Regions from separate parts of the Enterococcus casseliflavus genome, predicted to be linked through region 2. Evidence: predicted binding sites of a transcription regulator. Region 2 holds the regulator's gene; the other holds the start of a gene.
What was found. Region 2 encodes LexA, which represses DNA repair genes until DNA is damaged. Its sites were predicted from a motif close to CNAACANNTGTTNG; they were not measured.
Positions count from the first base shown of each region.

Region 1: a site for LexA is predicted at 7,687-7,700, ahead of uvrB (excinuclease ABC subunit UvrB). Genes of this name have one in related genera too.

Region 1 is NZ_CP119393.1:2,001,583-2,014,307, reverse strand. It holds gene P0G38_RS09825 (PLP-dependent cysteine synthase family protein) at 1-185, shown strand, start outside; gene P0G38_RS09820 (cystathionine gamma-synthase) at 175-1,320, shown strand; gene P0G38_RS09815 (class I SAM-dependent methyltransferase) at 1,323-1,967, shown strand; gene P0G38_RS09810 (S-ribosylhomocysteine lyase) at 1,980-2,435, shown strand; gene P0G38_RS09805 (Tat pathway signal sequence domain protein) at 2,531-3,286, opposite strand; gene P0G38_RS09800 (hypothetical protein) at 3,392-3,934, opposite strand; gene P0G38_RS09795 (hypothetical protein) at 4,333-4,572, shown strand; gene P0G38_RS09790 (amino acid ABC transporter ATP-binding protein) at 4,620-5,357, opposite strand; gene P0G38_RS09785 (amino acid ABC transporter substrate-binding protein/permease) at 5,359-7,512, opposite strand; gene uvrB (excinuclease ABC subunit UvrB) at 7,783-9,774, shown strand; gene uvrA (excinuclease ABC subunit UvrA) at 9,788-12,604, shown strand.
Region 2 is NZ_CP119393.1:1,720,593-1,733,317, reverse strand. It holds gene tkt (transketolase) at 1-1,532, opposite strand, end outside; gene P0G38_RS08390 (DUF896 family protein) at 1,633-1,872, opposite strand; gene lexA (transcriptional repressor LexA) at 2,009-2,629, shown strand; gene P0G38_RS08380 (hypothetical protein) at 2,759-2,971, shown strand; gene P0G38_RS08375 (IS1182 family transposase) at 3,117-4,553, shown strand; gene P0G38_RS08370 (adenine phosphoribosyltransferase) at 4,608-5,120, opposite strand; gene recJ (single-stranded-DNA-specific exonuclease RecJ) at 5,132-7,432, opposite strand; gene P0G38_RS08360 (lipopolysaccharide assembly protein LapA domain-containing protein) at 7,580-8,017, opposite strand; gene P0G38_RS08355 (SDR family NAD(P)-dependent oxidoreductase) at 8,030-8,818, opposite strand; gene rnz (ribonuclease Z) at 8,802-9,758, opposite strand; gene P0G38_RS08345 (DUF456 domain-containing protein) at 9,831-10,406, opposite strand; gene obgE (GTPase ObgE) at 10,587-11,900, opposite strand; gene gap (type I glyceraldehyde-3-phosphate dehydrogenase) at 12,149-12,725, shown strand, end outside.

The sequences.
Region 1 (12,725 bases), 280 kb from region 2:
TGCTTGTTGGAAGTTCAAGTGGAGCGGCGATGGCAGCAGCAGTAAAAGAAAGCCTCGAATTACCAACTGGAAGCTCGATCGTTACCGTCTTTCCAGATGGAGGCGATCGCTATCTATCAAAACAGATTTATGCGGGTGAATCAGCAATCACCCCATTCATAGGAGGAGTAAACCATGCATTTTAATACAAAAGTAATCCACGGCGGTATCAGCGAAGACGAAATGACTGGTGCTGTTAGTGTGCCAATTTACCAAACATCAACCTATCGGCAAAATGCTCTTGGTCAGCCAAAGCAATATGAATACAGTCGTTCAGGCAATCCAACTCGATTTGCCTTAGAAGAATTGATTGCGGATCTGGAAGAAGGCGCCCATGGGTTTGCTTTTGCCTCTGGATTAGCAGCCACCCATGCGGTCTTCTCGCTGTTTCAGACTGGAGACCATATCATTTTAGGGGATGATGTATATGGCGGGACGTTTCGTTTGCTCCATCAAGTATTAGAAAAAAGCGGATTGTCTTATACACTTGTCAAAACAAATGAGCTAGCTGCCATTGAAGCAGCCATCCTTCCAGAAACCAAAGCGATCTTTCTGGAAACGCCGACTAATCCATTATTGAAGATCACGGACATCGCAATCGTTGCCCAACTAGCTAAAAAACAGGACATTTTGACGATCGTGGATAATACCTTTGCGACCCCTTACTTTCAAAAGCCGCTACAATTAGGCGCAGATATTGTGATTCACAGTGCTACCAAGTATCTCGGTGGACACAGTGATGTAGTAGCTGGGTTAGCGGTTGCCAAAGAGCCGCAAATCGCCAAAAGAATTGCTTTTTTACAAAACGCCATTGGTGGTGTATTGGGGCCTCATGATAGCTGGTTGATCCAACGAAGCATCAAAACACTTGCTTTGCGGATGGAAGCACATCAAAACAACGCGATGAGAATTGCCCACTACTTACAAGCACATCCAGCTGTCGCAAAGGTTTATTATCCAGGATTGATTGCCCATGAAGGACATGAGATCGCCAAATCACAGATGTCTGGGTATAGCGGTATGATATCTTTTGAACTAAACGATGAATCGAAAACAGCAGAATTTGTTGAATCATTAAAGATTTTTACTTTAGCAGAAAGCTTAGGTGGCGTGGAAAGCTTGGTAGAAGTGCCAGCCGTGATGACCCATGCCTCGATCCCTAAAGAAATTCGTGAGCAATCTGGGATCAAAGATGGCTTGATTCGGTTGTCGGTGGGCATCGAAGACGGTGAGGATCTGCAGGCAGATTTAGAGCAAGCGTTTGAAAAGGCAGGTAGCTAGTGATGGGGAGAGAGTTTATTCCAATTTTTTCTGACTGGGCAGCTGAGTACGATGAAACAGTTGCAGGTAAGGATGAAGAGTATCGAGCGGTTTTTTTCAAATATGAACAGTTACTCGCTGAAATTGCTGAAAAAGCAGGGCAGTCTGTGGTAGAATTTGGTAGTGGAACTGGAAATCTAACACAAGCTCTGCTTGATCAAGGAAAAAACGTGCTGGCAATCGAGCCATCGCCAGAGATGCGGCGAATCGCCAAGTCAAAACCCAGTCTTTCTAAAGTGACTTTTGTAGATGGTGATATGGAGGTTTTTCCTGAGATCACGGATGTGATTGATACGATCGTTTCTACCTATGTTTTTCATCATCTTACGGAGGACGAAAAACAACGGGCAATCGGCAAATATGCTGCGATGCTGCCCAAAGGCGGGAAAGTGCTTTTCGGGGATACGATGTTTCTTTCTCTAGCCCACAAAATGGAACGAATCGATGAAGCACGGCAAGCTGGTCACCAGCGACTAGCCGCTGATCTGCAAAGAGAGTACTATCCAGTTATAGCGGATATCGAACGATACTTTCGTCAGCATGGGTTTACCAGTCGTTTTAAGCAGATCAATGAGTATGTTTGGCTTGTGGAAGCACAAAAAGAGTAGGAGAGAAGTACAATGAAAATGAATGTTGAAAGTTTTAATTTGGATCATACGAAAGTCAAAGCACCTTATGTACGGGTTGCCGATAAAAAACAAGGAACGAATGATACCATCATCAAATATGATGTCCGTTTGAAGCAGCCGAACCAAGCGCATATGGATATGGCAAGTCTGCACTCGCTAGAACATTTGACGGCAGAATTGATTCGTAATCATGCGGACTATATCGTGGACTGGTCACCAATGGGCTGCCAAACCGGCTTTTATTTGACTGTCTTGAATCATGACGATTATGAAGAGATTTTGACCGTCCTAGAAAAAACCATGAAGGACGTTTTGCAAGCAACTGAAGTACCTGCCAGCAATGAAGTGCAATGCGGTTGGGCGGCGAACCATACCTTAGAGGGTGCGCAAAAATTAGCGCAAGAATTTCTTGATGAACGTGACAATTGGTCGACCGTTTTTGCCTAAATAAAAATAGAAGTAGAAAAAAGGTGCCTGCGTTTGGATTCGCAGACGCCTTTTTTGTTAAACCCGCAAAGAGATGGGGGTTCGATAGTTTTTGTTTATGGTTCTACTGCTTGGACAGTGATGCCGACTCCGTTTGGATTATAGGTTTGACTAATGTAAAACTCAAATCCTTCATGAAAAAAGAAAAGTCTCCGAATGGCGCTAACGTCTCTGATGTGAGCATCTAAACCATACTTTTCGATCAATGTCTCTTTGATCTCCTCAATATCATCCTCTTTCCCGAATTGTGAGAAATCAATACCGAAAAATTCTGGGACATCAACCAATGTGATTCTAGATAAATGTTCATTTCCCGCGTTATCGGAGTCAAAATCAAAGCTGATTTTGGACAGTTTGTCCCTTGAACCTAAAGGAACTCTTTTTGTCTCGAGAGCGCTGCTGTCAGCCATCGTTGATAACAAATCAATGGCTGAATCAGGCAAACGAGTGGTTACTTTTCTTACTTCATCAACCATTGCTCCTTGATCGGGAGAAAAAACTTTTCTAGTCTCTTCCGTGACGATCACATTTTCGCGGCGCCGCTTTCGGTTAATGGCACTGCGCTCTTGATTTACCCGATCACTACGTTTGATGAGAGCGAGGCCGAGATCGCTGATGGATTCAGGGGAAGGTCTTTCTTCCAGTAAAGCAGTTAAGTAATCGATCTCTAAAAACTGCTCGTAGGCAGCTGCTGGCTGATTTTCGCTGTAGAAGAGGACAGCTCCGAGTAAAAAACAACTAATGCCCAAACAAAGAAAAAGACTTCTTCTGCGATGCTCCCGGATTTTTTTCATAGGACGATTCAGTTTCATTTTATCCTTCAACTCCTAAGTTTTTTAGGCGACTCATGATAATAGAGGTGTTTGAATTTCATGACGCATTTTGCCAATCTTAGTTACGAGAAATCGCTTAATGGATTACTCAATTTCTGATTCAGAAAACTGATCATGCCAGGCCACATCAGAAACGGTTCGGTTAATAAGAGTGACAATGATTGCCTCACCATCGGAATTGATCCATGCATTAGATTCCACACCTACAACCGCTAGTCGCCAAGAAGGCAGTCCACCCATGATCTCAAGAACTTGATCGCAGGACATTCCTTCTTGCAATTGGTGGAGTAAGTCTTTGTTGACTGTTCGATTCCACCGTCGCGGCAGCCCGATCTGCAATTGTTCACAATACGAAAATTGAGGGGCAGCTGTTTCGGTACTGCTCTGAGCTTGTGCAAAGTCATCAGAAGAACGAGCTGTTTCAGATGCGGGTTCTGATGTGTGGTTCTCAGTTCTGGAAGAAGAAGCTATGGTTTCTGAATCAGCTGACAAAGATTGAGAAGACGACGTTGCTTCTGGTGAAAAACTGCTCTTGGGGGTGTCATCCATGATTTCGTCAATTAAGGTACAGCCAGTGAGAAAGAGGGAGAGTAACATTAATAAGGGAAATAAAAAGATGGTTTTCATAAGATAGGTTCCTCCAAAATGATTTCGTTAATTTTCTTTGTTATTTTAATGTTGGTTTTTTATTAGAAAAATCCCGTCAGTTGCTATAAAATAAAAAAAGAAAAATGTTTGTATACCTATTTAGATTTGGAGGGAGTGTTGTTTAATAAGTGTAACATGTTGCTTCCGATCTGGCTACTTGATTTCCAATATCCTTTCGTGGTTTTAGTAAAACTGGTATCTGCAGCTTACGATGTTGAAAAGTAAATGTTATAATAGATTTAACTACTCAATAAAAATTTGCTATTTTAAAGGTGAATCCTGTTTACTCTTACCAGATCAACAGGAACCAGCATACCTTTTGCTAAGAATTTATGTAAGGAATGATTTTTTTCATAAAACGGAGAGGAGGAAAGAATATGAGCATCTTAAAGCAATGGCAAGCAAAACATCAAGCGAAAAAAGAAACAAAAAAGCAGGCATTACGGTTAAAAAATGCCAAGCTTCGTGCAGCAGGGAAAGAGCCATTGAAGGGCTGGGGGAAAATGGTTGATACTGGCATCGGCGGGGCGAACAAAGCAAACCCCATCGATACAAAAGTGTTTCTGGGGGAAAATCAAAAGCGGATCGCAGATGAAACGAAACGGAACAAGCCATAAAGAAAACCTCTGCAACAGTTCATTAGTCAAACTGTTGCAGAGGTTTTTTAAATATTCAATACTTTGTCTAAGAAGTCTTTGGTACGCTCATGCTTAGGATTGGTAAAGATTTGCTCAGGTGTACCGTCTTCCAAGAAGTTCCCGCCGTCAATAAACATCACACGGTTTGCTACTTCTTTGGCAAACCCCATCTCGTGAGTTACGATCACCATGGTCATTCCTTGTTTTGCCAAATCCTTCATAACATTCAGTACATCGCCAACCATTTCTGGATCGAGTGCGGAGGTTGGTTCATCGAACAACATAACATCGGGATTCATTGCTAAAGCTCTAGCGATCGCCACCCGTTGTTTTTGTCCTCCAGACAGATTGTCAGGGTACATGTCTTTTTTATCTGCCAAACCGACCGTTTCTAATAAACGAATTGCGTTCTTTTCCGCTTCTTGCCGAGAAGCATTTTTTAGATCCATCGGGGCTAAAATGATATTTTCTAAAACCGACAAGTGAGGGAAGAGATTGAAATGCTGAAACACCATGCCGATATGTTGACGAACAGCATTGATATTGGTGTTTTTATCCATCAGATGTGCGCCGTCAACGATAATATCGCCGCTGGTTGGTTCTTCTAAGCGGTTCAAACAGCGTAAGAACGTCGATTTACCAGATCCTGAAGGACCGATCACACAAACGACTTCTCCTTCAGCGATTGAAACATTGATATTGTTCAATACGGTATTGTCGCCGTATTTTTTCACAAGATTTTCAACTAAGATTTTTTCTTTCATGCTATTTCACCTTCTTTTCTAAAACTTTTGCAAGTTTCGTTAAAGCTGTGATCACGACTAAGTAAATAATCGCGATGATCAAGTAAACATAGGTACTTTGCGTAGTCCGTGCAACGATGATTTTCCCAGTTTGCAATAATTCTACGACTCCGATAACCGAGATGATCGTTGTATCTTTCAATGAGATAACGAATTGGTTAACGAAAGATGGAATCATGATTTTGATCGCTTGCGGTAAAATGATTTTCTGCATTGTCCGAGTGTAGGTCATCCCCAAACTTCGAGAGGCTTCCATCTGACCTTTTGGCACCGCATTGATCCCGCCACGGACGATCTCAGCGATATAGGCACTGGCATTTAAAGTCAATGTAATGACCCCGGCTGCAAAGTCGGGAATCGTGATACCAATGGCATCGGAAAGGCCGAAGAAGATGAAGAAAGCCAATACCATCATAGGAATACCACGAATGATATCAACATAGATCCCTGCAAAAACCCGCAATGCTTTGATTGGAGCAACACTAAATAGTCCAAAAATGATGCCGATCACTAATGCTAAGGCAAAAGAAATCAATGCTAGTAAAAGGGTATTCCATAAACCTTTTAATAAGACGTTATAGTTGTTGCTGATCAAACCAGTGATCGTTGATTCATCCACTCGTTTTTCTGTGGCAGAGCCATCTTCAATGTATTTATTGATGATTTGATCGTACTCGCCAGTCCGTTTCATTTCTTTCAATGCTTCATTGAACATTTGGATCAGTTCAGGATTTTGGCCTTTTTTCACCGCAAAACCGTACTGACCGCCAGATTCTTTTTCAATCGGTGTCACTAGTTTTTGACCTTGGCTGATGGCATAACCGATCACTGGATAATCATCCATCATGGCATCGATTTGTCCGCCGTTAACAGCTGCATATAATTGATCGGCTGCATCATAATATTTGATCGAATAGCCATATTTTTCTTCGTTGGCGATCAAGAAGTCTGCACTTTCTGTTCCCACTTTCGCACCAACGGTTTTTCCATCTAGATCTTCATAGGAATTGATGGAATCATTGCCTTCTTTTACAGCGATCTGAATGCCGCTTTCAAAGTAAGAGTCTGAGAAGTCGTAGGATTGGCGACGCTCATCAGTGATCGTCATCCCAGCGATCATCCCATCTGCTTGGTTACCATCCAAGGCTTGCAAAGCTCCTGAAAAACCGATGAAATTGAATTCAATGTTGAACCCTTGCAATTCTGCCGCCCGATTCATTAAATCAACATCGATCCCTACATACTCATTGTCTTCATTTTGGAATTCAAATGGAGCGAAGGCGGAGTCACTGGCAATTCGGTAAACATCTTTCTTTGGTTCGACTTTCACCATTTCACTGGTGTCTGCATCTGAATCAGACGTTGTGATGTAAGTATTGACGATTTCGTCGTATTTGCCAGAAGCTTTCATGTTGGCTAAACCAGCATTGAATTTTTCAAGTAGTTCTTGATTTTGGTCTTTTCTGACAGCGAATCCGTAAGAAGCACCTTTTTCAGGTTCGCCGACAAGTTTCATGGGTTCGCCGTTGTTAATGGCATAGCCAAGCACTGGATAATCATCAAAAGCGGCTGCCACAGTACCATTGCGTACAGCGCCATACAACCCAGTAGCGTCATCATAAAGTTTGATGTCGTAGCCATACTGATCTTTGTTTTCTTCTAAAAAGCGGGCACTTTCGGTACCAACCTTTGCACCGACCGTTTCGCCCTCAAGATCTTCGTAGCTAGTAATGCTGTCATTGTCAGCAGCTACCGCCATTTGAATCCCACTATCAAAATAAGGATCTGAGAAATCAAACGTTTCTTTGCGTTCATCAGTGATGCTCATTCCAGCAATCATGCCATCTAACTGATTTGATTGCACGCCTTGAATGGAAGCGTCAAAGCCTAAAGGACGTAAATCAACTGCAAAACCTTGATCTTCAGCGATCGCGTTTAATAAATCTATATCGATCCCAACGTATTCATTATTTTCATTTTGGAATTCGAAAGGAGCAAATGTTAAATCTGTTCCTATCTTATACGTAGTTTCCTCCGCACTTGCTGACTTTACTGATAGCGTAAAAATGCTGATAATCAGCGCGATTAAAGCGAAGGACATGTGTTTTCTTTTCAAGAAAATTCCCCCTTTAGATATAACGTATTTATAGATTATATGGATTTTTTCTTCAACACACAAGTCTTTCTCTTTAAAAATATGACAAAATTGCTTAAACCTCACATCAGATGTTAGAAAATCAAACATGTTAAGTTATGCTTAATCGCATGAAACTTTCATAGCAAATGATGGCGAAAGTATGTTCGCTATGATATACTTATTTATGGAAAAGCGGCAGCGAGTTTTTCTTTTTTTGTTGTCGTTTAGAATAATCGAGGGGGAATGAAGATGATCGAAAGAACAACTTCCCATGAATTTGACTTAGTATCAAAATATCAACCAGCTGGGGATCAACCAGAAGCGATCCATCAATTGGTTGACGGGGTGGTCGGTGGAAAAAAAGCACAGATTTTGTTGGGAGCCACTGGGACCGGTAAGACTTATACGATTTCTAATCTAATCAAGGAAGTCAATAAACCGACATTGATCATTGCCCATAATAAAACATTGGCTGGACAATTATATGGCGAGTTTAAGGACTTCTTTCCAAATAATGCAGTCGAGTATTTTGTCAGTTACTATGATTACTATCAACCAGAAGCGTATGTTCCTTCCAGTGATACATACATCGAAAAAGACTCCAGTGTCAACGATGAAATCGATAAGCTGCGTCACTCGGCGACAAGTTCTTTATTAGAGAGAAACGATGTGATCGTTGTAGCTTCTGTCTCCTGTATTTTCGGTTTAGGTTCGCCGATCGAGTATGCCAGACAGGTTGTTTCTTTACGAGTAGGGATGGAAAAGTCTCGGGATCAACTATTAAAAGAATTGATCGAGATCCAATTTGAACGAAACGACATCGATTTTCAACGGGGACGTTTTCGCGTGCGCGGCGATGTTGTGGAGATTTTCCCAGCTTCTCGTGATGAGCGAGCGTTACGCATTGAGTTTTTTGGCGATGAAATCGATCGGATTCGTGAAGTCGATGCCTTGACGGGCGAGATCATGAGTGACACCGAACATGTGTCGATCTTTCCGGCAACGCACTTTGTGACCAATGAAGACCATATGGAACATGCGATCGCTTCGATCCAAAGTGAACTCGATGAACGACTGAAAGTTTTGCGAGCAGAAAATAAGCTGCTGGAAGCACAGCGTTTAGAGCAGCGAACCAACTATGATATTGAAATGATGCGAGAAATGGGGTATACCTCAGGAATCGAAAACTACTCTCGCCATATGGATGGACGAAAAGAAGGCGAACCGCCTTATACGTTATTGGATTTCTTCCCAGATGATTTTCTATTAGTAATCGACGAATCACACGTAACGATGCCCCAAGTTCGTGGGATGTATAATGGTGACCGTGCTAGAAAACAAATGTTAGTGGATTATGGCTTCCGTTTGCCTTCTGCACTGGACAACCGTCCGTTACGCTTGGAAGAATTTGAGAAGCATGTCAATCAAATCGTCTATGTGTCAGCAACACCTGGCCCCTATGAATACGATCAAACCGATACCGTCGTTCAACAAATCATTCGTCCGACTGGTCTGTTAGATCCGGTGATCGAAGTACGACCGATCATGGGTCAAATTGACGACCTCGTAGGAGAAATCAATGAGCGAGTCGAGCGAAATGAACGGGTCTTTGTCACGACCTTGACGAAAAAAATGTCTGAAGATTTGACGGATTACTTTAAAGAATTAGGGATCAAAGTCAAATACTTGCACAGTGACATCAAAACATTGGAACGAACAGAGATCATTCGCGACCTGCGTCTCGGTGAATTTGATGTACTGGTCGGAATCAACTTACTGCGAGAAGGGTTAGACGTCCCAGAAGTTTCCCTGGTTGCGATCCTTGATGCCGATAAGGAAGGATTCTTGCGCAGTGAGCGTTCATTAGTCCAAACCATCGGACGAGCAGCTCGAAACTCAGAAGGAAAAGTAATCATGTACGCCGATAAAATGACCGATTCGATGCAGCGAGCGATCGACGAAACAGCGCGACGCCGAAGTATTCAAGAAGCCTATAACGAAGAACATGGAATCGTACCGAAAACCATCATCAAAGAGATTCGCGATCTGATCGCGATCACGAAAGTGGCGGAAGAAACTGGCGAATACACCACGACTTCTTATGAAGAACTGAGTCGTGAAGAGAAAGCAACCTTGTTGTTGAAATTAGAAAAAGAAATGAAAGATGCTGCGAAAGCACTGGATTTTGAAACGGCTGCTACCTTGAGAGATACTATTCTTGAGCTAAAAGCTGCTGATTAGAAGGAGAAACAATATGGCAAATGATAAAATCGTGATCCATGGGGCACGGGCCCATAATTTAAAAAATATCGATGTGACGATTCCCAGAGACCAGCTCGTTGTTGTAACTGGTCTTTCGGGTTCAGGGAAAAGCTCCTTAGCATTTGATACGTTGTATGCCGAAGGACAGCGCCGATATGTCGAAAGTCTATCGGCATATGCCCGTCAGTTTTTAGGGCAAATGGATAAACCCGACGTAGATAGCATTGATGGACTTAGTCCAGCGATTTCTATCGATCAAAAAACCACCAGTAAGAACCCGCGATCAACAGTGGGGACGGTTACTGAAATCAATGATTATCTGCGGCTTCTTTACGCCAGAATCGGTCACCCAATCTGTCCCAATGATCATATCGAGATTACTAGTCAGTCGGTTGAGCAGATGGTGGATGAAGTTTTGGCATTACCAGAACGCACCAAGATCCAATTGTTGGCACCTATCGTTTATCAAAAGAAAGGGCAGCACAAAAAAGTCTTCGAACGTATCCAAAGAGAAGGTTATGTTCGGATGCGGGTGGATGGCGAAGTCTATGATGTCTCTGAAGCGCCTGAATTAGAAAAAAATAAAAAGCATGATATTGCCATCATCATTGACCGAATCGTTGTAAAGGAAGGCATCCGTTCTCGTCTGTTTGATTCCTTTGAAGCGGCATTACGTTTAGCTGATGGCTATGCGGTAGTCGATGTGATTGGTCAAGAAGAGATGCTTTTCAGTGAACATTATTCTTGTCCGTATTGTGGCTTTACAGTTGGTGAATTAGAACCACGGCTCTTTTCATTCAATGCGCCTTTTGGTGCTTGTCCAGACTGTGATGGTCTTGGTGTGAAGCTAGAAGTCGATGTCGACCTAGTGATTCCCGATCAAAGCAAAACGTTGCGTGAAGGTGCACTATTACCTTGGAACCCAATCAGTTCACAGTATTATCCGCAAATGCTGGAACAAGCCTGCCAAGAGTTCAATATCGATATGGATACACCCTTTGAAGAACTGCCAGAAGAACACAAAGACATTATTTTGAATGGTTCGAATGGAGAAATTTTCCATTTCCATTATGAGAATGATTTCGGTGGCGTGCGTGATGTTGAGGTAGCTTTTGAAGGGATATTATCAAATATCAAACGCCGTTATCATGAAACCAACTCTGATTTCACCCGTGATCAAATGCGTTTGTATATGACGGAATTGACTTGTAAAACTTGTCATGGCTATCGTTTGAACCCTCAAGCGCTGTGCGTGCAAGTCAACGGAAAACACATTGGTGAAATGAGCGAGATGGCAATCAACAATGCGTTGAACTTTGTCGAAGAATTGAAACTATCGGAACAAGAGCAAATGATCGCACGTCCGATCGTGAAAGAAGTCGATGATCGTCTAAGCTTCTTGAAAAATGTCGGATTGGACTATTTGACCTTGAGTCGTGCATCAGGCACACTCTCTGGTGGGGAAGCGCAACGGATTCGTTTGGCAACACAAATCGGCTCCAATTTGTCTGGGGTGCTTTACATTCTTGATGAGCCATCGATCGGTCTTCACCAACGGGATAACGATCGCTTGCTAGATTCATTGCGGAAAATGCGCGATCTTGGGAATACGCTGATCGTCGTTGAGCATGACGAAGACACGATGCGGGCAGCGGACTACTTGATCGATGTCGGTCCAGGTGCAGGACACGCAGGTGGCGAGATCGTCGCTGCAGGCACTCCTGATGAAGTCGCAGCCAATGCGTCTTCCTTAACAGGTCAGTACTTATCAGGAAAACGACAAATCCCGACACCAACGGAACGCCGCAAAGGCAATGGTGAAAAGATTCGTGTGACCGGTGCTTCTGAGAATAACTTGAAAAACATTTCGGTCGATTTTCCATTAGGAAAGTTCGTCGCCGTTACTGGGGTCTCTGGCTCTGGTAAATCGACATTAGTCAATGAAATTTTGAAAAAAGCCTTGGCGCAAAAAATCAATCGGAATTCGAACAAACCTGGTCGCTTTAAAACCATTACTGGTTATGAAGCGATTGAGAAATTGATAGATATCGATCAAAGCCCTATCGGTCGGACGCCTCGAAGCAATCCAGCAACGTATACCAGTGTCTTTGATGACATTCGCGATTTATTTGCTAAAACCAATGAGGCGAAAGTCCGTGGTTACAAAAAAGGCCGCTTTAGTTTTAATGTAAAAGGTGGACGTTGTGAAGCATGTAAAGGGGACGGAATCATCAAGATCGAGATGCACTTCTTACCTGATGTCTACGTACCTTGTGAGGTTTGTCATGGCAAACGTTATAACTCAGAAACGTTAGAAGTTCATTACAAAGGAAAAAATATTTCGGAAATCTTAGATATGACCGTGGAAGATGCAGTGGAATTTTTCCAACATATTCCTAAAATCCATCGAAAATTGCAAACGATCGTCGATGTCGGTCTAGGTTATGTCACGATGGGACAACCAGCGACTACTTTGTCTGGTGGGGAAGCGCAACGGATGAAGCTTGCCAGTGAACTGCACAAAAATTCCAATGGCAAGAGTTTTTATATCTTAGATGAACCGACGACTGGTCTGCATACGGATGATATTGCCCGTTTGTTGAAAGTTTTGGAACGATTTGTCGACGCTGGCAATACCGTTTTAGTGATCGAACACAACTTGGATGTCATCAAATCAGCGGACCATGTGATTGATCTAGGTCCAGAAGGTGGCGAAGGCGGTGGAACGATCATTGCAACTGGTACACCAGAAGAGATTGCTGCGGTTTCTGAAAGCTACACCGGTCATTATTTGAAAAAAGTCCTTTAAGCAAGGAAAAGAGCACTCACTTTTTTACTTGTCTGTCAATAGGTTTCGCTAAAGTTTAAGGAAGCGTGAAATATCTGCAAATTTCATGATAAGGGCTTGAAATCAAAATTTTATTTGATAG
Region 2 (12,725 bases):
TCGGTTGTTGTCATGGCCAGTTTCCAAGCAGCACGGGTTTCATTGCCGTCTGCTGGACGAATCACTTGGACATTTGGCATGCAACGGACGCTGGCTAATTGCTCGATTGGCTCATGCGTCGGTCCATCTTCTCCAACCGCCACGGAGTCATGCGTCAAGACATAGATCACAGGTGCATGCTGGATCGCAGACAAGCGCACCGCTGGACGCAAGTAATCAACGAAGACGAAGAAGGTTCCGCCATAGATTCGCGTACCGCCATGCAATTGAATGCCGTTCATGGCTGCTGCCATCGCAAATTCTCGGACACCAAACCAAATGTTGCGGCCTTCGTATTGGCCAGGTTCAAAGTCTTTTTCTGCTGCCACCATCGTGTTGTTGGATCCAGAAAGGTCAGCCGATCCACCCCAGAGACTAGGGACGGCTTTGGATAAGGCTTGGATCATCTCTTTGCTGGATACTCGACTAGCTTGTGAGCTGCCAACTTCGTAGCTTGGTAATGCTGCATCCCAATCTGCTGGCAATTCACCCGCAAAGGCTTGTTTGAATTGCGCCGCAAGTTCTGGGTAGTCTGCTTCATAGGCACGGAAGGTTTCGTTCCAAGCTGCTTCAGCTTTTTGCCCTTCATCGATCATGGTTTCTTTGAAGCGCGCGGCAACTTCTTCAGGTACGGTAAATTCTGGGTATTCCCAGCCATAAATCGCTTTGGCTGCAGAAATGCCTTCGGCACCGATCGGCGCACCATGAACGGCAGAGGTGCCTTGATTTGGCGCACCGTAGCCGATTACAGTCTTGATTTCGATCAAGGTTGGTTTGTCGCTTTCAGCTTTTGCTTCGTCGATCGCTTTCGAGATCGCTTCTAAATCATTGCCGTCTTCAACGAGAATGTGTTGCCAGCCATACGCTTCAAAACGCGCACCGACATTTTCTGTAAAGGCTTTTGAAGTTGGGCCATCTAGGGAGATGTCATTTGAATCGTACAAGACGATCAGTTTGTCTAATTTCATGTGACCAGCCATGGATGCAGCTTCTTGCGAAACACCTTCCATCAAGTCCCCATCGCCACATAAAGCGTAGGTATAGTGATCAATGACTTGATACTTGTCGCGATTGTAGGTTGCAGCCAAGTGGGCTTCGGCCATTGCCATACCGACTGCCATGGCGATCCCTTGTCCTAAAGGTCCAGTGGTTGCTTCCACGCCGTCTGTGTGATCGACTTCTGGATGTCCTGGCGTGCGGCTATCCCATTGACGGAAGCTTTTTAGATCCTCAATGGTCACATCGTAACCAGACACGTGCAACAAGCTGTACAATAACGCCGAACCGTGTCCAGCAGACAAAACAAAACGGTCACGATCCACCCAGTTGCGAGAAGTCGTTGGATTGACTTTCAAGTGTTTCGTCCACAAGGCATAGGCCATGGGTGCTGCCCCCATCGGTAATCCTGGATGTCCTGAATTGGCTTTTTGTACGGCTTCGATACTTAATGTACGAAGGGTGTTCACTCCTAATTGATCGATTTTATCAAACAATGGTAGTTCCTCCTAATTTAGGTTTTTTTTACCTTTATTACATCTTTCATTATACGTGATTCAGAAGCTTATTTCAATAGCAATGAAAAGGAATTCACAATTATCTGCCGTGGAGACCTTTTTTCTTTTGAATCTCTTTTAACTTCTCTGGTGTCACATCAGCACCTTCAGGGTCAACGATTTTCATTCCTTCGATATGGTGTCGCATCCCTCCACGAAAGGCGGTTAAATACTCTTCACGCAGAACTTTTTGTTCGTGGGTCTCAGCCTCAGTCAATCCTTCTGTTTTTTTCTTGTTGGCAAGTTCATTGATTCGAGCTAATTTTTCTTGAGATAGCATAGTTGTTCCTCCTTTTCCCTCTTGATTTTACTACAAACTAGCGAGCAAAAACAATAGCACAAAAAGCGAACATTTGTTTGAACAATCGATATAGCTATGGTACACTAAGGTTATCAAATGAAAGAAGGTGTCAGTTTTGGCAAAACGAACAGAAAATCGACAAATCGAAATTCTTAAGTTCATTCATACACGTGTCACTGAAAAAGGCTATCCGCCGACTGTTCGCGAAATTGGCGAAGCCGTTCAGTTATCTTCTACCTCAACTGTTCATGGCCATTTGTCCCGACTTGAAAAAAAAGGGCTGATCTTACGAGATCCTACAAAACCCAGAGCCATTGAATTAACTGCTTCCGGTCTTGAAAAAATCGATGTTCAACCAGCATCCATTCCGATGCTTGGTGTCGTAACTGCTGGAGAACCGATTTTAGCCGTGGAAGATGCATCCGATTTCTTTCCGATTCCGCCAGATTTAGCAAATAGTACCGGAAGTTTATTTATGTTGACGATCCGAGGAGAAAGTATGATCAATGCTGGCATTCTCGACGGTGATCAAGTAATCGTTCGTAAACAACAAAGTGCTCAAAATGGCGATATCGTGATTGCTATGACAGATGAAGACGAAGCTACGTGCAAACGATTCTATAAAGAAAAGAATTACATTCGCTTACAACCAGAAAATGATTATTTAGAACCAATCATTTTGCCTGACGTAACGATTTTAGGATTGGTTGTTGGATTGTATCGCCATCTGCTTTGATGCTCAACGAGCTGACTAGGAAATCTTCGTTTTTACGAAGATTTTTTTTCTTTCCTCTTTACAAAGCGAACAAACATTCGTATAATAGGTATACAAACATAAGTTCGTATTATTTAAGGAGTGAATGAGATGAAAGCAGTTCGTCGATTTGGTTTTATGTTGTGGGTATTATTGATGGGAATTGTTATTGGCTATTTTGGCGTTTTAAGTGCTGTTCTGATTTTTTGCCCTCTAATGATGCTTTGGTTCATGCTTTGGGATGAAAAGAAATTCCGCCAAGCAGAGCGCAAACGTAACCGCCATTATTATCACGATCATGATTTTTATCGTTATGAACCATGATCCTTCCCCTACATACGCCCATAAGGCAGCAGAAACAAAAAAGGACTCCAGCGAGTCCTTTCAGACTGTAGACAAAGTACTAGTTTTTAGTGCTTTGTCTTTTTTTATCCGTTAAAATAAGAGTATCAATTGGAGGTGTATCCAGATGCTCTCAAAACAAGATATGAGTAAACGCGCACAAATCGGTTTCTTTTCTCTTGAAGACTTGGTCCCACAGGACCATTTATTTCGGCAAATAGATCAATGTATTGATTTCTCCTTTATTTATGAATTGGTTAAAGAGAAATACGATGAAATCCAAGGACGTCCTAGCTTGGATCCTATTCTTCTAATTAAATTACCAATGATTCAATATCTATTTGGTATTAAAAGTATGAGACAAACAATAAAAGAAATAGAAGTGAATATCGCTTATCGCTGGTTTTTAGGTTTGAGTTTAGAAGATCCTGTTCCTCATTTTTCAACATTTGGTAAAAACTATACGCGACGGTTCAAAGGAACAGATCTCTTTGAAAAAATTTTTTATGAAATTCTAGAACAATGTATCGCTGAAGGTATCGTAGATACTTCCGAAGTATTTATTGATAGTACGCATATTAAAGCACATGCGAATCGTAACAAAAAAGAATCTGTCGAAGTAATGGAACAAGCTGTTTTTTATACAGATAAGCTGACAAAAGAAATCACCAAGAATCGAGAAAAACATTTAAAAAAGCCCTTAAAAGAAACAAACGCAGAAAGTAAAACTTCCTTGAAAAAAAGAAGTACGACTGATCCTGAAAGTGGTTGGTTTCATAAAGGTGAACACAAAGAAGTTTTTGCCTATAGCTCACAAGTGGCGTGTGATAAACATGGATGGATATTAGGTTATACTACACACCCAGGGAACTTTCATGACAGTCGTACGTTTGTTTCTTTATTTAACAAGCTCAAAGGAGCTTTTCCCCTAGAAAAATTAATTATGGATGCTGGGTATAAGACACCAGCAATTGCACATTTACTACTCGAACATAAATTGACCCCAATTTTCCCATACAAACGTCCTATGACTAAAAAAGGCTATTTCAAGAAACATGAATATGTTTATGACGATTACTATAATTGTTATATCTGTCCCAATAATAAAATACTCTCTTATGCCACTACCAATCGCAAAGGATATATCGAATACAAAAGCAATCCAAAGGATTGTAAAAATTGTCCTTTCTTGTCTAAGTGTACCAACTCAAAAAATCATACCAAAGTAATCACTAGACACATTTGGGCTGAAGCTATAGAGACCTGTGAAGAGATACGCCATCAAAGTTGGTTCAAAGAACTTTATAAAAAGAGAAAAGAAACCATTGAACGAATTTTTGGAACAGCAAAAGAATTTCATGGGTTACGTTATACCAATCAAATAGGAATTGAAAAAATGCACATGAAAATTGGGCTTACTTTTGCGTGTCTTAATATGAAAAAGCTGGCAAAAATAAAAAGGATCAGAGCGCAAAAGAGACGTTTTCCTAAAGGAAAACTGCCTAATCTATCGATTATCCATAGAATATTACATAGAAAAAAGACAAACCTCATGTTTGTATAAGGTTTGTCTACAGTCTGAAAGGACTCCAGCGAGTCCTTTTTTGTTTCTGCTTTTTTAGTATTCCATTAACGTCTTGATTTCGACACCTTGGATCTTGTCTCTTCCATGTAGATCCATCAGTTCGATCAAGAAGGCACAGCCAACAACGATACCACCTAGTTTTTCTACGAGTTCGATCGTCGCTTTGATCGTTCCGCCAGTTGCTAGTAGATCATCACAGATCAAGACACGTTGACCTGGTTTGATGGCATCGGCGTGCAGCGTCAAGACATCCACACCGTACTCTTTTTCATATTCTGCTTCAATCGTTTCCCGTGGCAATTTGCCTTTTTTACGTACTGGGGCAAAGCCGACACCTAATTGATAGGCAACTGGACAACCAACGATAAAGCCGCGGGCTTCAGGTCCTACCACCATATCGATGCCTTTTTCTTGTGCATACTCAACGATTTGTTGTGTCGCATACCGATACGCTTCTCCATCTGCCATCAATGGCGAGATGTCCCGAAAAATAATTCCCTCTTGGGGATAATCCGGAATACTAGCAATATACTCTTTTAAATCCATTTTCTTTCCTCCTAGACTGTCAACCACTGACGAAGGGTTGATAAATCACTCATTAATAAAAATTCTTCTGTTTTGATCAGTTTTTGTCGTTGCTGATACAAATGACTCTCCGTCAATGGACGGGAAACAGGATCAGCAGTTTTATTCAAAACACCATCTTGTATTGTAACAAATTCCAGCTCAGAAAACACCTGAATCATGAAAATAAGTAATTTTTGTGGAATTTTTAGATAGTCAGCGACCATCTTTAGTTTGTAACGAATGTCCAAACGAGGCTGCTGTTTGATCAGTTGAAAGAGACGACTGTATTGCTCTCTTGTCCCTACCCCATCTAAATAAGCATCTTCTGTCGAGTAGAAAACAAAAGCAACTCTTGACGCCTGGAGTGCTTGAACGATCTCTTTGATCACTGCAAGGTCAGCAGGACAATCTAAAAATGCAATCTCTTGGAACTGACCAGCACGAAAAGTATCTTCCAAGGCTGTAACTGAGTCAAATATGGTGGTTTGCCCACAAAAGCCTTGCAATTCCCGAGGAAGTTTCTGCTTGAAAAGAACGCCTAATGTTTGACTGTCCAGAGAGACACCTTGGCGGCTTCTTTTCGAACGATAATCAAATAGCTGAATCCCTTCCACTGCAAAATCATCCAACATGAGCTGCGGTTTTTTGTTGCCATTCCATTCATTGATGGAAAGCTGACCAACGATCGATAAGCGGTCGTTTTCAAACGCTACTAAATCTTTTCCAAAACCAAACCCAATGACATCCAGCTGCGTGTTAGACTCATCGCTCATCACTAACTTCAAATGCTGATTTTCTGAACCAATCTGGCGAGCATTTTGAGTCATCAGATTAGAAAATAAAAATTTCGGTAAGGGGTTGTCCGTTCCAAAAGGCGCTAAGACTTTTAATGATTCAATAAAACTGATCGAAACTTCTGTTAACGGTAGCTCCTCATCGATCGCTAAGGGGATGCCCTGACTGAGGTCAATGCCATTTTCTTCAACGTAACGATTCATTTGGGCTTGCAGCATATCTAAATGATCGATGGGGATACTTAATCCAACTGCTGCATGATGGCCGCCAAAGCTAGTAAACATGTCTTTCATCGTCGACAGCATTTCAAACAGATTCAACGCTGCAATGCTTCTTCCCGACCCTTTGGCTAAGCCATTTTCTTTTTTGGTCAAAACGATCACTGGTTGTCCTGTACTTTGCATGATTCGCCCTGCCACGATCCCTAAAACGCCTTCGTGCCAATGATCTCCCACCACCAAATGAACATGGTTCGCAGGATCGATTTTTTCTTGTGCTTCTTTCATGATTTCTTCAACAAAGGTTTTTCGCTGCTGATTGATTGTATCTAAGGTTTTGGCTAAGCTTACTGCCTCTTCTTCATCGAAGGTAGTCAACAAGCGAACAGCCGGATTGGGGTCCTCCAAACGACCGATCGCATTTAACCGTGGTCCAACGGCGAAGCCAATATCTGTTTCGTTGACTGTTTGTTTTTTTAAACCGCTGACTGACAGCAACTCATTCAGTCCGATGCGATCCGATTGCTGAATCATTTTCAACCCGTTGCTGACTAATAGCCGATTCTCATCGGTTAAAGAAACCATATCAGCGATCGTCCCAATCGCAACAAGATCAAGCAATTCCACTGGCACTTCTTCTAACAAAGCGCAAGCCACTTTAAATGCAACGCCGACTCCAGCCAAATCACCAAAAGGATAGTTTCCTTGAGGGTGACGGGGATGGACAATAGCAAACGCCTCCGGTAGTTCTGCAGGTAGTTCATGGTGATCTGTGACGATCACGTCAACTCCTTGTCCTTGAGCATAAGCAATCGCCTCATGACCAGACACCCCATTGTCGACGGTGATGATCAATTGCGTCCCTGCTGCAATTTTATCTTGATAGACAGTTAGATTGGGACCATATCCATCTGTAAAACGATTAGGCAAATAATACTCAGCTTCCGCCCCTAGCAATTCCAACGTTTCCTTTAACACGGTAGTGCTCGTAATCCCATCCGCATCGTAATCACCATAAATCAAGATTCGTTCGCCATTTAAAATCGCTTCATGGATTCGTTCCACGGCTTTAGCCATATCATGAAATAAAAACGGATCATGAAGATATTGCAGGTCCGTTGATAAAAAAGCATCGAGCGCCTCTGCTGTTCGAATATTTCGCTGCCATAGCAACGCGCCGATCCGCTCAGGGATCTTTCTTTCTTGGATCAGCTCTTTAAATACTGGGGTCGTTTCGCTTTCTTGCGGACGCACCCAATGAAAATTTGCACGTTTCACCAAATCACTCCTAACTAGGATATTATAGCAAAGTTTATGCAAAAAAGAAAAACAACGAGAGAAACAGCACTCGTTTTACAACACAAAAAAAAGAGCTTGCAGCAAATCTTGCACTAGCAAACTCTTTTTTTGTGAAACGTCGTTCTTTTAGGCTTGCGATTCAAAAGACTTCATTTCCTCATCGATCGTTGGCGGCGTGGATGCGCCCGCAGCACGTGAGGAAAGCTGGGCTTCTTGATCATCGAGCTGCTGCTGTCTTGCCGCTAACTCCGCCTGCTTGTTCGTGTATTCCCGTTCCAAAGCTTCTCGTTGTTCTTGGAGAACCTTCTCGTTATTCGAACGATAATCTGAGAGCTCTTTTCTCAATTGCTTTAGTTCTTTTTTTTGGCGGAACATTGCGCTTGTGGAAACCAGCAGCAAAATCAATGCGCCTAACAAAGCAGAACCAATAATGACTAAGATCAGTGGCGATTGAATCGTTGTGAAGCCAAAGTTGATCGGGACAGTCATATTGTTTGCAACGGCAAATAAAACGATCACTAAAATCAGTAAAATACCAACGATAACACGCCATTGATTTTTCATGGGCTTCAACTCCTATTTTTTGTTGAACATCGTTCCCGCCATATAATCGCCGATTGAAGGAAACAGGGTATATAGTTTCGCAGCAGCGCCTAAAATATGTGGGCGATTGATTTCTCGTTTTGGATGGATCATCGCTTTGACGATCGTTTGCGCTAATTTGTTCGGTTCGAGCACTAGGCTGCCCACCGACGATAAGTAACTACCGCTTGGGTCTGCTTGGTCAAAAAATGCCGTTTCGATCGGTCCAGGATTGACCGTTGTTACGTTGATCCCTAATGGTTTTAGTTCTAAACGTAATGCGTTAGAAAAACCAAGCACAGCAAATTTTGTTGCAGAGTAGACGGCCGTTTTTGGCGTAGCGATCTTACCTGCGATCGAAGCAACATTTATGATATGACCATGCTTTTGTTCAGCCATTTGGATCGCTACTTGCTGGGTCAAAACCATCATGCCAAGCACATTGACTTCGAACATATTTCGGATGACCGCCGGGTCCATCTCTGTAAATTCTTGAAAGATCCCGTAGCCAGCATTATTGACGAAGACATCGATCTTACCAACTTTCTCATTGATTTTTTCTAGTAAGCGCTCCACACTTTCAGGATTTGCTACATCCAATTGAAACGCATACGCTTCTTTGCCGCTTAATTCCATACATTGTTCTTTGACTTTTCCAATCAGATTCGTTCTTCGGGCACAAGTCACGACGATCGCACCACGTTTTGCGGCTTCATAACAGATTTGTTCTCCAAGTCCAGCAGAGCCACCTGTTACAACGACAACTTTATTCTCTAAATTCATCTGTTTCTTCCTCTCCGGCAAAAGGGATCTCGACAATATCAAAATCTTTGACGATCAACGTATTCGGAAATACTTCTTTTGCTTCATTTACTAAATTTGTAATATCTTTGCCAACGTAACGCGCACTGATATGGGTCAACAGCAAACGCTTAGCTTGAGCTTCTTGTGCCACTTCGGCAGCTTGCCGCGTCGTCGAGTGAAAATAAGCGCGAGCCAACTTGGCTTCTTCTTTGTTAAAGGTACTTTCATGCACCAATACATCCGCATCTTCTGCTAGCAGTACGGCGTTTTGACATTTACGCGTATCACCTAATATCGCCACGATCCGACCTTTTTTCGCTTGGCCCAAGAAATCAGCCCCATTGATTTGACGTCCATCGTCAAGGGTAACTACTTCACCTTTTTTCAAACGACCGAAGAGCGGCCCAGGTTTCAACCCAAGTTCCAGTAAAGCCTGCACTTGCAATTCCCCTTGATGGCTTGCTTCAACAATCCGATAACCAAAACTGTCAATGCCATGATCAAGGCGCAGACACGATACTTCAAATTGCTGATCTTTAAAAAGAATCCCTTCTTCTTCAATCTCGAAAAAATGTAAGGGGTAGCTGACTTTGGTCTGAGAAATCCGCAAAACGGTTTGAACGTATGCTTTGATCCCCTTGGGTCCATAAATCTCTAGAGGCGTGTCGCCTCCTTGAAAGGAGCGGCTGCTGATCAATCCTGGCAACCCATAGATATGGTCACCATGAAGATGAGTGATAAAGATTTTTTCAATCTTTCGTGGACGAATCGTAGAATGCAAAATCTGCATTTGCGTCCCTTCGCCACAATCAAAAAGCCAAACGGCATTCCGTTCATCTAAGAGTCGTAACGCAATGCTGGTCACGTTTCGATGTTTCGCAGGCACACCCGCGCCTGTTCCTAAAAATTCTAATTCCATAAGCTTCTTTCCTTTCATCTCTTTCCAATTTTAGCGGAAAAGAAATCAAGTTGCAATTGAAGCTTGTGGATTTTATTTCTCAGATTGGCGATCTTCTGCGTCGTTATGAGAGTTTTTCCAGTCTTCTTGAACGCGTGCTTTGGTGGATTCTTCGACTTTCTTAGCCGTTTCAATCTCTGCTTCCACTTCATCGTAGTCAAAGCGCGTGATGTCACCGCCTAATTCATTCATGATCAATTGATTCAAAGGACGATTGTCTTCTTCATCTGCGATCAATAATAACCCCGTATCACCAACACCAATTTGGTTTCCGACATGTTCAAAAAGCATTTGCGCATTTTGGATCTCTTTTGCATCACGAGTAGCACCGATCATACTGCCACCAAACCAGCCCAGCATGATTCCTAAAGGTCCGCCTAGCACACCAACGAGCATCCCGATCAATCCACCCGTTGATGTCTTATTGTTCCCAGTAAAATCGAGAAAGTCCTCGACTTTAAATTGATGCACGCCTTCATTGGTGTGGGTAAGAACCGCCATTTGTTCCCCTTTGATCTTCCGTTCCATATGCATCCGTTTCACTTCCGAAAAGGCTTGGTACGCTTTGGCACTGGCATCAAAATTCATTACAATGACACGTTTTGACATAAAAATCGCTCCCTTTGGTTTATTTGTTCTCTTCTTTATTTTAACAGTAAATCATTTAAATGAAAAAAGAAACCAAAAAGACTACCAATCATTGATTTCTTAGTGAAAATCAATGATCGGTAGTCAAATCCACTGCAGCTAAAAAGGTATTTTTTAGGCAAATGATGTTCTTTTAAACGATTATTCGACAAACTCGAACTCGAAGTTGCCGATCCGAACGATATCGCCGTCTTTGGCACCGCGCGCCCGTAATGCTTCATCGACACCTAAACCACGCAGCTGACGAGCAAAACGCATCACGGTCTCATCATGATCAAAATTCGTCATCTGGAATAGTTTTTCGATTTTTTCACCGCTCAAGATCCAAGTTGCATCAGGATCGCGATCAATTGAGAACTCTGGTTCATCCGATTGGAAGCCATAATGAACAACATCTTCTTCCATTTCTTCATCGTATAAAAGAAACTCAGGGGTGACTTCCAATAGATCCGCTGTCGCATTCAACAAGGCATCGATTCCCTTACGAGTGACACCAGAGATTGGGAAAATCATTGGTTCATCCGCGAACTCATCCGTTTTTTCTTTTGCCAGCTGCTCTTTGAAAAGGGCTAGGTTTTCTTCAGCATCCGGCATATCCATCTTATTGGCAACGATGATCTGTGGGCGTTCTAGTAAGCGCAAGTTATGGGTCGACAATTCATTGTTGATGGATAAATAGTCTTCATATGGATCGCGCCCTTCCATGCCGCTCATATCGATCACATGTAAAATAACCCGCGTCCGTTCGATATGACGTAAAAACTGAGTCCCTAAACCAACACCTTGCGAAGCACCTTCGATCAAGCCAGGCAGATCGGCTACTGCAAAACTACGACCATCAGTGGTCGTTACCATGCCTAAATTTGGTACCAGTGTTGTAAAATGATACGCGCCGATTTTTGGACGAGCAGACGAAATCACAGAGAGTAATGTTGACTTCCCAACTGAAGGGAAACCAACTAAACCAACATCTGCTAAGACTTTTAGTTCGAGCTCGATCTTTCTTTCTTGACCGGGTTCTCCGTTCTCTGCTAATTCTGGGGCTGGATTTTTTGGAGAAGCAAACCGAATGTTCCCACGGCCGCCCCGCCCGCCTTTTGCGATTACTAATGTTTGACCTTGCTCAATCAAATCACCTAATAAGGCACCTGTTTCAGCATCACGAACGGTGGTGCCTTGGGGTACTTTGATGTAAGTATCATCTGAGCCACGGCCGTGCATTCCTTTACTCATGCCATTTTCCCCGGGTTGCGCTTTAAAATGACGATTAAAGCGGAAATCCATTAATGTACGCAAACCTTCGTCTACGACTAAAATGACATCACCGCCACGTCCCCCGTCCCCACCTGCGGGTCCGCCGTCTGGGACATATTTCTCTCGGCGAAAAGCAACCATCCCGTCGCCGCCTTTTCCTGCTTTGACATCGATTGTCACTTGATCTAAAAACATGGACATTATTTGTCCTCCATTCTTTTTTTACTACCTTCTATACTTTTTGATTATCAGTTATCTCACTTTAAGTGGTTACTATTTCTCTAATAAGAAAGTCTATTTTATTGTAACGACCGAAACGCCTTTTGTCTATCTTTTCTCATGGGTTTCCGTAAGAAATCGCGAATTCTTAAGGGTTATTCTTTGACAGTCACAGGAAATCGTAGCAAACTTTTAAGTGTACCAGACACAATCAAAGGAGGAAACAAGAAATGACAGTAAAAGTTGGAATCAATGGTTTTGGACGAATTGGACGTTTGGCTTTTCGTAGGATCAAAGAAGTTTCTGCCGATATTGAAGTTGTGGCAATCAATGATTTAACGAGTCCAGTCATGTTAGCACACTTATTGCAATTTGACTCGACCCACGGCACGTACCCTGGAACTGTTACTGCAACGGATAATGCTATTGTTGTCGATGGCAAAGAGACCCGTGTGTACGCTGAACCAGACGCAAGCAAAATCCCTTGGGCAAAAGAAAATGGCGTCGATATCGTTTTAGAATGCACGGGTTTTTACACTTCCGCAGAAAAAGCACAAGCCCATCTTGATGCGGGTGTCAAACGAGTCGTTATCTCCGCACCAGCTGGTAATATGAAAACGATCGTTTACAATGTCAACTCCGACACGTTAACACCAGAGGATACTATCATATCCGCAGGTTCTTGTACGACCAACTGCTTAGCTCCGATGGCCTACTTTTTAAATGAGGAATTCGGGATCGAAGTTGGTACGATGACGACGGTACATGCCTATACTTCTACACAAATGCTATTGGATGGTCCGGTAA